Linked DNA regions of Spirulina major PCC 6313. The protein of the gene in region 1 interacts with the protein of each later gene in a pairwise test. Links are inferred from orthologs where the notes say so. Each region holds a gene or a part of one and is shown in the gene's direction. Other genes may lie near its edges.

Region 1 (8,322 bases):
GCAGCACTAAACTGCCCAATACGCTTCCAAGTGAACTCAGAAACAGAAACTTGCCGAGTTGTATCCCCACTCACATAGCCCACCGAGACGCGACCTGCCATCTCAGCCCGCACTAGATCCCCCTTCCGGAATCCATGGCGGGTTACTGTGCCCCCATATTTGCGGCGTAGACCCTTCTGACGGGGAACCATGAGGTGCAGTTGCCTGCGACTGATGGGTGGCCGTTTAATCACCACAAATGGGGCAGATGTGAGCTTAACCTCTCCAAACCAAAGATAACCGTGACTGCGTTTCCGGTGGAAGGGACGATACTCGATGAAGTATCCACAGGCTAAAGCGATACCATCTACCGCATGGGTTTGGGGAATTTGTTCTGCTTTGTCCTGAGACTTCTTCAATCCCAAAGCAGAGCGAAGTTGAGCGGTGCCATTGCCATCCTGCTGCCACCCGTAGCGAGTGTAGACGGGGGCAATCTGCTCCATTTTCTCAATGGCATAGGCTTGCCCCACCATGACCGGAGAGAAACCTTTCCCAGATTTTGCTCCCTTTCGACCTGAGGTTAAGTCCACGTCGGCGCGAACTTTCTCGTAGCCAATGGTGGCAATGGGGAATAGTTGTCCCAACTCCTGAACAACTCGAAACTCTAGGTCTCGGTTGGCTCGGATACTGGGGGGCACTTTCTGCTGTTTACGGTTGTTAAATCGCTTTTGGCGATGATTTCGTAGCTGGAAGGGTAACTCTCGATTAATCCGCCGACTGCGGCGAGAACGCCGTAGCATTCTGCGATGATCCATCCGTTCACGCACCCTGGGGTAGGGGAGTTCTAGGTGGGACTGGAATAATGTCGCTTGAGCGGATTGAACGGCAATCCCTGAATAGAGTTTGCCGGGATCGAGCCCGACCACGATGGGCTGGGTATTACGACCCGATGGCTCCGCTTTCAGGCGCACTACCTTGATCCGTAGATTGGTTTTCACCCATTGGGCCTTGCCCTGCGCTACCCACCGTTGAGCGCGACTACTCTTGGTGGGCATGGCAGGAGTACCATCAGGGTTTTGGACTGGGATGCGTTGCATGGAAGATAATTCCAAAACTATAGGTCTCTTCAGCCAGTGAGTACGGTGTTTCTGGGCTGAACCCACTCCCTGAGATTCCAGGGCCTTACAAATAATCCGATTTAGAGAAGCAACCGGAAGTGTTGCCGTACTAACCTTGGTGGCCTATTCGCAGCTACGACCGGGTTATCTCCGGTCACTCCCCCACCTCGGCGGATGCCAGGTGGGGGTCATTGAACGTTGATTGTCCTCTGCGACTAAAGCGTCAATTAAGCGGCTGGTGCGTTCCATATCGTCGTAAGAGATGGGCAGGGGTGTGCCGTTGATCAGGGCGGTATAGGTGCGATCGAGGAGGATTTTTAAACCTTCGTAGGGGGTGCGCTGCATGATTTTGCGGCGGAAGTTGCGGACGCTGGCTTTCATCAGGTCGAGACCGTTGCACCAGTGGTTGACGAGGGGGGAGAGTTGTTTGCCGCCACGGGGATAGACGGCGCGAATGTAGGGTTGAAATAGGTCGGTTTCGGCGTAGCCTGCGGTGCCTCGGACGCGGAAGTGAAAGCCTTCGGGCATGGTGGTGCAACTGAACCGGAATCGGGCATGAACGTTGTCGCCAATCACCAGCGCGTCTAGATCGTCGTATTTGAAGAGATCGCCGCCGCCGTGGTTGTTCCAGGTGGCGCGAATATAGTCAAAGCTGGGCAGGTAGGGCAGGGCGAGATAGACGAGATGGGTGATCAGGTCGTGGATCACGCCGGCGGGCATTTGGTGGATTGGGCTGGGGAGGTTTTCGTCAGCAAAGCGACCGCCGCCCCGGAGGCCGAGGGACATCCGCACTTCGATTTCTTCGATCTGGCCGAGTTTGCCCTGGGTCACGAGGTCATGAATGGCGAGGATCGGCTCGTTGAAGCGATAGTTTTGGTCTTCGATTAGGGCGCGATCGCACTCCTGAGCCACTGCCCACAGTTCTTGAAAGTCTTGATAATTGGAGGCGATCGGTTTTTCACAAATCACATGGGCCCCAGCTTTTAAACAGGCCGTGGCGATGAATTTATGACTTTGGGGCGGCGTGAGGATATGCACTACATCGGGCTGCGCTTCGGCCAACATCTGGTTAAAGTCCGTGTAGGGTGCATCAGCGCCATACCGTTGGGCAGCATAGCGGGCTGCGGCTCGCGAGAGGTCACACACTCCCACTAACCGAGCGTGGGGACTGGCGGCAAGGAAGCTGAGATGTTCTTTTGAAATCACCCCAGTGCCAATTACCGCCGCTTTAAGCACGGTTGTCATGATTAACTGTTCTCCTGAACCAAGGATTATGAAGGGTTACTCACCAAACTCTATGCGGGCGTTTCCCCCGTGTTCCGGTATTTTAAGGTACGCCCCTAGGGTCACACCGTTTCCTGATATATTTCGCAAGTTGGTCAAACGGGGCGAGGCTGTACCGGCGTGACCGGAAAACCGTACAATCGTTGCAGGTTTTCCGTTGGGCAATGCACGATTCTTCTGGCCCCTATCAAAGTCGTTTGTTGAATGCGATTAATCGCGCTCGGATTGTGTGGGGCGATCGCCTTCAGCGCACGGTGCGATCGGCCCAGGTGGCGGCGGTGTGGGGTGTGCAAGTGTTGCTGTATCCCTTCTATGCGTTGACCCAATGGGGACGTAATTTTAGCCTGCAACTCGAAGGATTTTTTAGTCCGTCTCCTCCCTTAAATTTGCAACCGGCCGACCCCGATACGCCGATTCAAAAGCTCTTGGCTCAGGTGACGACCGGGACAGTTTGGGCGGATCTGGATCTCGAAGCGATCGCACCTCCGACAAACATATCCCCCACCGGACTGATTCGAGGCATTGCCAGCGATCGCACCACCCGCAGCCTCCTCCTCACCGCCCACGACAACAGCCCCATTGCCCTCCCCCCAGCGGAACAGCAACGCCTCGATCGCCATATTCGCCTCGAACTCGCCGACTACGCCTATCAGAACTATCGCCGCAAGGTGCAGGCCTATCGCACCCTGATTCCTGCCGCCCTCAGCCAAGATCCGCAGATTTGGCCCCCTGTGCGGCGGTTTTGGGCGGTGATGCGTTGGCTGCAACAGAGTCCAGTGGCGATCGCTACTAATCTGTTTCACGAAGACACCTTTTTTGAACCGCCGATCTTTCCCCTCGCCCTGCCTCCCGCCCTCACCCTGCCGCCGCCGCCGTCCCTCCCCTCAGCCTTGGCCAAGCTCGATCCGCAAGTGGTGAGCCTCGAAACCCAACAGGCCGCCCTCCAAGCCCGCTGGGTGGATTGGATGAAGACCCAAACGCAACAAGAAGCCCCGTCCGGTACGCTGCAAGGGTTAATCCAGAGCGCGATCGCCTATTTCTTCGGCCTCCAACCCCAACTCACCCCCTTACAGCCCCCACCTCCCCCGCCCAGACAGCCCTGGCTCCTCTGGGAAGACATCCCTAACCCATCCAGCGGCTTCATTCCCTCCGTTCCCCGCAGCCGCTCCATCATCGACGACGAAATGGCCCTCGAACTCTATGCCGTCGAGCCGCCCCACCGTGACCCCTCGCCTCTGTCCCTCTTAAAACCCCCCATGACCTCCCCCGCCGACGATGCCCCCGCCCCCCTTCGCCGCCGCGAATCCACCGCCGCCCCGCCGGACTATCAACCGGACTGGCTCGATATCCCCGCCGAACCCGTGGGCTATGAAAAACATTGGCTCGAAGTGGTGCTAGGGGCCTTTGACCGGTTGATGGCACGGGTGGAAGATGCGGTCATTGGGCTGTGGCGACGGGTGCGATCGCGCCTCACCGGAGGGCGATGATTAGTTATCTCAACGGTCAAGTGGTAGCGGTGCAGCGGCGCAATCAGCGGCTGGTGGCGATCGTTGAAGTGAATCAGATCGGCTATGAAGTGCAGATTCCCGGCCGGTGGGCGACACAATTACCCACCGGCACAGGGGAGATGCTCCAAATCTTCACCCACCACCAAACCCGCGAGGATCAAACCCTGCTCTATGGCTTTGCGTCCATGGCTGAGCGGGATCTATTTCGCCAGTTAATCGCCGTCAGCGGCATCGGGGCCCAGTTAGCGATCGCCCTTCTCGATGCCCTGGGGTTAGAGGAATTGGTGCAAGCGATCGTCACCAACAACACCCGCGTTTTAATCAAAACCCCCGGCGTGGGCAAAAAAACCGCCGAACGCATCGCCCTCGAACTGAAAACCAGCCTCGCCCAATGGCGCACCACCGCCCAAATCGCCCCACCCGCCACCGCCAACCTTGACCCCACCCTCCAAGAAGATGTAGAACTCACCCTCCTCGCCCTCGGTTACGACCAAGACGAAATCACCTCGGCCCTCATCCACCTCCACCAAGACCCCCAACTCCTCAAAACCCCCGCGCCGGAATTATGGATCAAAGCAGCGATCGCTTGGCTCAGTCAAGGCTAGTGTCTTGTCTAGCTTAAAAAGGTGAGTTGTTATCCAGAGGGGTGAGGGTCGTCGAACCCCGGAGCACCAGACTTCAACTTCGCTCAGTCTTCAAGTTACTTGCCATCTGAGGCTAGACAGTCCACTAGTACAGCATCAAGGCTAAGAATCAGGATACTTGTAATAGCACGACACATCTTAAAAAGTGAGTTTTGGTTAATCGCTGGATTGCATCAATGGCAAGAGTTAAATCCACCCAACCCACCCTACTGTAAAGTACTACTTTAGCTGTGCCATGGCAGTAGGGTGCTGTTAGCGAAACGTAACGCACCATCACAACGCACCGACCGTCACCTTGAGCGTTGGCCATTCAATCCGATCCGAATCATAAGTCTTGACTCTGCGCAAGGGTCTAATCTGCGGCAGCATTGCCGCGAGGACTTATTTCGGTTTGCCATCAATCCAGACTTAAACAAAATCAATCGTATTCACCCGCGCCATCGGCTCTAACGCCGTCAAAATCTTCGCCCCGTAGCTGCGATGATTGACCCGATTATCCAAGAGCGCCACCACCCCCTGCACCTCCCGCACCGGCACGATCGCCCGCTGCAATTCCTGCATTGCCACCGGCAACAAGTAGTAGTGAAACCAGTCTTGGTGTTGGTGTTTATAATGGCGGACACGACCGGCCACCAGGGGATTTTCCATCGATGGCAGGGGCAACGTGGCAATGATCAGCAACTGCGGCAAGGGTAAAGCCTCTTGATGGCAACGCCAGAACGTCCAGCCACAGACCAAAATCCCCTCCGGCGCAAGCCCCTTCTGCTCCACCTTCACCACAGAGCCAAACTCCGCCGCCACCGTTGCCGCCACTTGTCCGCGTAGGGGCACATCATCCACAATCACCACGACCGGACGTTTCAACGGGGCAATCCAATCGGGGGGGTGGCGATGGCTCCGCCGCTGACTGATCATGCCACCGCGACAGAGGCGCAACACTTGATCCAAGAGGCGGGGCTGAAAATCCCGTGTGTTGGGGAGCGGCATGCGATCGGGGATATAAAGCTGGATATAGTCGTTTTGACGCTGGGGGGAAAACTTAACTTGCATCCAATCCCCCAGGCCTAACTGTTGCCGATAGCGATGCCCCTTGTTGGTTTCAAGCCCTAAAAACCCGCCCATCAAAACAATCGGTTGTTGCTCCCAAATCCCTCGTAAGGGCTGATCTACCTCAATGGGCGCGAGGTGGAGATTGACCTGTTGCGTTGCAGCATTGCGGCTGGCCCAATGGAGTTGCCCCGGTTGCGGCCATTGTTGACGGAATTGCTCCCAGGGGGGCGGTAGGGGGGCGGGGGGGAGTTGCTCGTGGAGGGTGGTGAGTTGGTCGAGTTCCTCAGGGTTGAGGGGGTGGCTGTGGTAGGGGTTGCTGGGACGGCGGCGAATGGCTTGGGTGATGCTTTGGTACAGATTCAGGATGATCTGTTGGGGGTCGGGTTGATCGGGGTGGGCGAGCCACGATCGCCACAGGGCATCCCAATCCTGGGGGGTGAGGGTGAGGGTGAGGTGTTGGCGGGTGAGTTGGGCCCAATCGTCAGCGGGATCAATCAGGGTGGGAATCTGGGGGGGAAAGCCACCACAAGCAGAGAGGCGATCGCCGAGCCAAGTTTCGGGCGTAGTCACCCAAAGCCCCTGAAACTCCGGCGGCATCTGCTCACCGGTTTGTACTGCTTTTGTCACCCCAAACGCCCCTAAGAGGCGCGGAATATCAACGGTGAGCAAGGATTCATGATGAAATTCCGGCGTGACTAGGACAACAGCATCGGGCCAGAGGAGGGCAGCCGCGAGATAGCTGAGGCGATAGGTGGCGGGACGGGTGGCGGTTTGGATCAGGGCCGATCGCCCAAGCCGGAAGGCACGGACGACGAGCCGGGTTAAGGTGAGATGGTGTTGCCAAAGGGGTCGGTCTTGCGATCGCAAAAATTCCAGCAACGCCTGATGAGCCTGAGCTTCAGTAATCATGAATCTGCACGACAAAAAACCATGGCAACCCGCTTATTTTAACGGTTTCACCGCCCCCCTCGATGCCAAGAGGTCATGAGACCAACGTTGCCGTTGCTTTGCATCAGCCCCATGGCTTGCCAGCGATCGCCTGTTTAAGCAAAACAATCCTGCATAAACTGGATCAAAATCTGAAGGGGTGGCAAGGACATTTCCGGCAACGCGGACTGCTCCGATGAATCCATTTCATCGCCTTGCACCGCTGGAATATATTTCCCGAAATAGGGATGATGGTACAGGTCGATACTATGGTTATTGGCATTTGTGAGCACCGTGTAGGTAGGCGACTCCAAAAACAGAGAAGCATCTTGAGGCATGACATTATCCTGCTCCGCTTTAACCGATGCTAAATGTTGCATTAACTGTTTTAAGTCTTGATACCACTGTTGGAGAATTTCCTGTTTGACTGTTGACAACTCACCCTGAGGCGTATGGGTTACCGCACTCAGAATCTTCTGAAGTTGTGTGCCGATCGCCTCAGAATCCAGAAATGGCAACATCACGCAATAGGCCGTCAAAAAAAGGTCAGAATTACGATTCACCGTAAAGGTTAGATAGGTGCGACGGGTGGTGATTTGGATGCTGGGTGGGTGTTCCATGCGGGGATAGGCCTGGGTGATCTGGTGGTAGATCGTCGCCAAGGCAAGATTGGCCGAAAGATTAAAGGGAGCATCAACGGCAACTTTAACCATCGGCCGGGTTTCCTTAAAAAAGGACTGCACTTGCTCCGGTCGTAACTGTCGCACTTCCGACCCATCCCCCAAGGGACTCAGATCCACCCACTCGCAACTCAAATTTGTGGTTTTCAGGTTCGAGCGCAACACATTATGCAACATGGCCCCCGTCAATGTTGCGCCGGTGAGATCCGCGCCATCCCATTCCGCCCGCATTAAGCGCACCCGGCTGAGATCGGCATGGACAAGGCTGGCATTAATTAAGTTGGCATCCCGCAAATCTGCCCCGGTCAAACTTGCGCCGCTCAACTTGGCATCACTGAGGTCTGCCCCGGTGAGGTTCGCCCCGCTTAAATCTGTCCACCGGAGGTTTGCCCCCCGCAAGTCCGCCCCGGTTAAATCCGCGCACATTAAGCGAGCATGGCTGAGATCGGCATCACGGAGATTCGCGGCAATCAGTTTCGCACGGGTGAGATCGCCGCTGCTGAGGTCAACTTGTTCGAGGTTGCCTTCGGTGAGGTTTGCGCCCCGGAGATTGGTTTCGCTGAGGTTGCAGTAGCTGAGGTTGACTTGGCGCAGACTCGCTTCGCGCAGGTCGGTTCCGTTTAAGTTGGCCCCGCTGAGGTTGGCCCCGCTGAGGTTGGCGCGCACCAGTTCAGAACGAATGATCACCGCTTCAATCAGTTCGGCGTTGCGTAGATCGGCTCGGATCAGGTTGGCGACGTTGAGTTGAGCTTGATTGAATTTGGCTCCGATTAGGTTGGTTCCACTGAGGCGGGCAACGTGTAGTTTGGTGTTGCTGAGGTCTGCGCCGCTGAGGTTAGCACCGCTGAGGTTAGCCACGATGAGCCGTGAGCCTTTTAAAATGGCTCCGCTGAGGTTTACGCCCCGCAGGTTTGCTTCGTTGAGATTGAGGGGGCCAAAATCTCGCTTGCCAGTTGCATAGAGATGGCAGAGTTCTTTAAGATTCATGGGGGGGCAGGCGTGCGTAAACCGATACAGAGACGATAAGAAAATGCTATCAGGGATTTTTGGCTTGTGATGGATGTGGGCATTGTGGGGTTGGGGCTGATTGGGGGATCGTTGGGGCTAGAGTTACGATCGCAGGGCTATCGAG
Region 2 (5,424 bases), 940 kb from region 1 along the record:
GGCGGCCATCTTCCATTTCGGCCCAGAGGCTCACATCGCTGAGGGTAGCAGGGAGGACACGACCGCGCACGGCTAATACCTTAGAACTGGCGGCGATCGCCCGTTCTGGATCACCCGTAATCTCCGTCATCGCCGTCAGGAACAAATTCCCAAAACTATGGCCCGACAAGCCATCCCCCGAATTAAATCGATATTGAAACAACTCCGTCAGCAACTGTTCTTCCGCTGCCAAAGCCGCCACACAGTTACGAATATCCCCAGGGGGCAAAATCCCCATTTCCCGCCGCAGTCGTCCGGAGGAGCCGCCATCATCAGCCACGGTGACGATCGCAGTAATATTCGCACTGTATTCTTTTAAGCCCCGCAGGATCGTTGATAAGCCCGTACCGCCCCCGATCGCGACAATTTTCGGCCCCCGGTTGAGGCGACGATGGGCCAAGAGGCGATCGATCAGTTCTTCGCCTTCGCCCACCTGTAACACTTCGGTAATTGATCCCAAACTGCGGGTTTGGCCCCACACTAAAAAAATCAACCCCAAAGCCAGGGCCAGTGGGCCAGAAATGGAATTGGGCATGACGCGGGCGATCGCTTCTAAGAGATCCGAAATAAACCCAATCAAGCGATACACTGGCGTGAGTCCCACCCAAATCGCCGTACCCAACACGGCCAGCAATGTTCCGGTGATACTCAACAACAACCACCGCTTAATGAACAAGCCCGGCGCGAGCCATTTCATCCACAGGTTGACCTGCTTCGGTGTCCGCTGGCTCACAGTTGCCCAGTGCTGCTTATCCACCTTGATATTGCGCAAGGCTTGCTCAATCAACCCAATAGACATAACGATCACAAAAAAGAACAGTGCTCAATCGATGATTTCGCTTGAATAATAACCTAAATGCACCAAACTCCCCGGTTACTGCTCAACGGAACTCTCTTTAGTTAACCTGATCAAAGGTGAGAGCTTGGCTCACCCCTTAGTATTTCTAATCTTTCAATGTTGCTAACTCCGGAATGATTTGCGATCGCACCCCTCCACCCCGCCGCATTTTAGGCATTGATCCGGGTCTAGCGCGGGTCGGGTTTGGCATTATTGACATCGATGAAGATGGGGCAACGCTGCCCCGCTTGGTGGACTGTGGCATTATTCAAACTGCGGCGAAAACGCCCTTGGGCGATCGCCTGATCACCCTCTATGACGATCTCCATACATTGATCGAGCAAAGTAAACCGGATCTTGTGGCCATTGAAAAATTATTTTTCTACCGGATGGGCAATACGATCACCGTGGCCCAGGCGCGGGGGGTGATTTTATTAGCGATCGCCCAAAGCAACCGCCCGATGGTAGAATTTACCCCCGCCCAAGTCAAACAAGCCCTCACCGGCTACGGCAACGCCAAAAAGCCCGAAGTCCAAGCCGCCGTTACCCGTGAACTCGATCTCGACGCGATCCCCCAACCCGACGATGCCGCCGATGCGATCGCGATCGCCCTCACCGCCCATTATCAAAACCTTTAACGAAAAATACCGTTCTGCTGCTTGCCGTCCAATCAGCACCCTGAACAGCGATCGCCATTATCCCTCAACCTTGTCAACGTTCAAGCTCTTGGCGCAAAACGGGTTCAAACAAGGCAAGCGATCTTCAATTGCTCATCTGGCAAGACTTTCATGGCTTGGTAGATAATGCCATATTCATCACAAAGCGTTAGAGTTTGTGCCATAGCCCAAGTTACGAGATTTGAGCTATTTCACGATCCTGATGAGAGAGAATGTCTTGGTATAGAGAGGCTGCAATCTCTTGATACGCTTGATTAATCTCATCGCAATTAACAACTCGAAAAAGAGTGAAGATAGCTTGCTCAAAAATAGGATCTTCATCAACTGCCAAGATCACGCTTAGATTTTTTGAAAGCCTTAAGGTATATAGAGAGGATTCATCTTCATTCAGTCCTGAGATCAGAAGAGGGCGACGCAGTTTTTGATAAACGGAACCTTTTTGGGTTGGAACTAGAGTTGCACAGTCATTGATCTTTTGGACTGCGATCGCTTTCTCGTCTTGGCTTAGCTTGTCAAGATCCTGTTCAAAGCTTCTCGTTGACTCAATTAAAACGTCCACGCTCATGAACCATCCATCTGTACTAGATACTTGCACTCACCCCTTAGCATAGCAAGAAACCCTACCGGGAGCAGTCCAACGACATCCCAACTGACCCCACTCCAGCCCGTGGGGTGATCTCGCCCAACCCTTAACAATTCTCACGGATTGCCCCTCAAGGCCGTATGGCACAATGAACGGGTGAATCTTCGTTCCCGATATAGTTAAAGGTCTTATGTCTAAATTCGTCTTCGTCACGGGTGGCGTTGTATCCAGCATTGGCAAAGGCATTGTGGCAGCCAGTTTAGGGCGGCTGCTCAAGTCCCGTGACTACTCCGTTTCCATCCTGAAGCTCGATCCCTACATCAACGTAGACCCCGGCACCATGAGCCCGTTTCAGCACGGGGAAGTCTTTGTCACCGAAGACGGAGCCGAAACTGATTTAGACCTTGGCCATTACGAACGCTTTACCGACACCTCCATGTCCCGGTTTAACAGCGTCACCCAAGGCTCGGTCTTTCAATCGGTCTTAAATAAAGAACGGCGCGGCGACTATCAAGGCGGCACGGTGCAGGTGATTCCCCACATCACCAATGAAATTAAAGAACGGATTCGCCGCGTTGCCAAAAATACCCATTCTGATGTGGTGATTACGGAAATCGGCGGCACGGTGGGGGATATCGAATCACAGCCGTTTCTGGAAGCTATTCGCCAATTCCGCAAGGATGTGGGGCGTAACAATGTGATTTATATGCACGTCACCCTCGTGCCCTGGATTAATGCAGCGGGGGAAATGAAGACGAAACCGACGCAGCATTCTGTCAAAGAGTTGCGATCGATCGGGATTCAGCCGGATATTCTCGTCTGTCGGTGCGAGAAACCGATTGAGGCTGGGATTAAGGAAAAACTATCGGAATTTTGTGATGTGCCGGTGGCATCGGTGATCACCTCCCCGGATGCGAGCAGCATTTACGAAGTGCCGCTGATTCTTGAAACCGAGGGCCTCGCCCGGCAAAGTCTGGATCTGTTGCACATGGAACAACGGGAGCCGGATCTTCAGAACTGGCGCACGTTGGTGGAGCGAATGAAGGCCCCGCGCCATCATCTCGAAATCGCTTTGGTGGGGAAATATGTCAAACTCAGCGATGCTTATCTTTCGGTGGTGGAGGCGTTGGGTCATGCGGCGATCGCTGCCGAAAGCGAAATCAAACTTCGCTGGATTAGTGCCGAAGACATCGAAACCAAGGGCGCGGCCCACTATCTCCAGGATGTTCATGCCTTGATTGTCCCCGGTGGTTTTGGGATTCGGGGGGTGGATGGCAAGGTGATGGCGATTCAATATGCCCGTGAACATCAATTGCCGTTCCTCGGTCTTTGTCTGGGGATGCAATGTGCGATCATCGATTGGGGTCGCAATTTGGCCCATCTGGATGCGGCCAACAGTGCCGAGTTTGATGAAAAAACCCCCAACCCGGTGATCAACCTCCTGCCGGAGCAGCAAGATGTGGTGGATCTGGGCGGCACGATGCGTTTAGGGCTGTATCCCTGTCGGATTGCGCCCGATACCCTCGCCGCTCATCTCTACGGTCAAGAGGTCATTTACGAGCGCCATCGCCATCGCTACGAATTTAACAATGCCTATCGCAATCTATTCTTAGAGACGGGCTATCGGATTAGTGGCACGTCTCCGGATAGTCGGTTGGTGGAGATGATTGAATATACCCATCATCCGTTTTTCGTGGCAACTCAGTTTCACCCCGAATTTAGCTCGCGTCCGAGCCGTCCTCATCCTCTGTTCCAAGGGGTGATCCAGGCTGCGTTAGAGCGGGCGGGTCAGGGAACGGAACCAGCGAGTTATGTGTCTTTGAATCCGACGGAACCCCATCCCGTCGAACTTGCTAATTGAATTGTCTCACTCAGGGGGAGTGCGATCGCAGTGACGCATTGGGTCAAAATTCCAGAAGCTCGGCAACACTACCTAATCGATTTGGAGCAGGTTACCGCGTTTGTTTGTTCCAAAAATGGACGGTTAACCCTGTGGTTGCCGGACAGTCGGATGCCGATGGTCTTGACCCGTGGGGGCAACTTAGGCACGTACGATCGCATCCTCACCTACGCCCACGCCTTACCCAAACCCAACACGATGACCCCCTGGTTTAAGCTTGATTACGATCGCAGTATCTACATCATCAACCTGGCGAAAATCAGCAGTTTTTGCTATGGCCCCGGCCAAAAAATCACCTTTTGGCTCCCCGATGCAGGGTTGCCGATCGTCCTCACCCACCACAGCAACCCCGCCAGCTATACCACCCTCTGCCAATTCATCGAGCAGCAGACCGGGGAACGGTTAGAGGATGGGGGCGAGGTTTAACGGTTGGCCTCTGCTGGGCGGGGTCGAAACAGGTGAGTGTGATCGGGGTGGTAGAGTTGCGATCGCGCCACGCCAGCCCCCAAGGCCGGACTAATTAAATACATCGTCGTGCGGATCAAGTCTTGATCGTGGGACGTGGCGGCCATGTCACTCAAGGGCACAACGATGATTTTTTCATCGGGCCAGCCCACCCGATAACAGATGGCCACGGGGGTATCGGGGGGGTAGTGCTCCAACAGTTGGGCTTGGGCTGCGTCCACATGGCGGGCGGCGAGGTAGAGGCAGAGGCTGGCCCGATGGGCGGCGAGCGATCGCAATTCCTCCGCTGCGGGCACGGCGGACGCTTGACCACTGACCCGCGTCAAAATAATCGTCTGCACCAAGTCCGGCACGGTCAATTCTGCGCTCAATTTCGCCGCTGCGGCCTGAAATGCACTAATCCCCGGCACGAGTTCAAAGGGAATCCCCGCCTCTGCCAGGCGGTGCATCTGTTCATGGATCGCACTGTAGAGGGTGAGATCCCCGGAATGGAGCCGGACGACGGATTTACCGGCTCGGACGCGATCGCACATTAACGGCACCACTTCCTCTAAGGTCGTGTGACCTGTGGCGATTAACTCCGCATCGGGTCGCGTCCCTTCTAAAATCTGCATCGGTACGAGGGAATTCGCATAGAGAATTACATCCGCCTGGGCGAGAATCCGCTGGGCTTTGACGGTTAATAGTTCTGGATCACCGGGCCCGGCTCCCACGATATAAACAGCGGCTTGGAGAGAATCAGAGGACATGGGCAACGTACAGAATAGAGGGTGATGCTGTTGCGGATCAATCGTGCCAGCTTTGGGACTCGCGATCGCCACAACAGGCTTTTTATTATAGGGAGTTTAATCGCTCTGCATCGATCCTGACGCTCCGATCAGTCTCGGTGTTGGCGCTGTGCCATCCGGGTTAAGGTTTTCCG

What was found.
Region 2: the proteins of ruvA (region 1) and ruvC interact in binary tests that used the Escherichia coli proteins (3 or more experiments, as listed by UniProt). The link is inferred for Spirulina major PCC 6313 from one-to-one orthologs.

What each region holds. Positions count from the first base shown.
Region 1 is NZ_KV878783.1:3,994,212-4,002,533, reverse strand. What follows is about bases 2,680-5,679. They hold ruvA (Holliday junction branch migration protein RuvA), read left to right. Parts: upstream 2,680-3,864; coding sequence 3,865-4,494; downstream 4,495-5,679. Other genes in these bases: SPI6313_RS17690 (helicase C-terminal domain-containing protein), read right to left, coding at 4,942-5,679; SPI6313_RS17700 (hypothetical protein), read left to right, coding at 2,680-3,868. Outside these bases: SPI6313_RS17710 (RRXRR domain-containing protein), read right to left, coding at 1-1,076; SPI6313_RS17705 (Gfo/Idh/MocA family protein), read right to left, coding at 1,242-2,342; more of SPI6313_RS17700, read left to right, coding at 2,546-2,679; more of SPI6313_RS17690, read right to left, coding at 5,680-6,492; SPI6313_RS17685 (pentapeptide repeat-containing protein), read right to left, coding at 6,627-8,177; SPI6313_RS17680 (prephenate/arogenate dehydrogenase), read left to right, coding at 8,247-8,322. UniProt on the Escherichia coli protein: The RuvA-RuvB-RuvC complex processes Holliday junction (HJ) DNA during genetic recombination and DNA repair.
Region 2 is NZ_KV878783.1:3,057,375-3,062,798, forward strand. The notes cover bases 1-2,763. They hold ruvC (crossover junction endodeoxyribonuclease RuvC), read left to right. Parts: upstream 1-1,011; coding sequence 1,012-1,515; downstream 1,516-2,763. Other genes in these bases: SPI6313_RS13445 (gluconeogenesis factor YvcK family protein), read right to left, coding at 1-838; SPI6313_RS13455 (hypothetical protein), read right to left, coding at 1,727-2,119; SPI6313_RS13460 (CTP synthase), read left to right, coding at 2,328-2,763. Also shown: more of SPI6313_RS13460, read left to right, coding at 2,764-3,998; SPI6313_RS13465 (hypothetical protein), read left to right, coding at 4,029-4,463; cobM (precorrin-4 C(11)-methyltransferase), read right to left, coding at 4,460-5,251.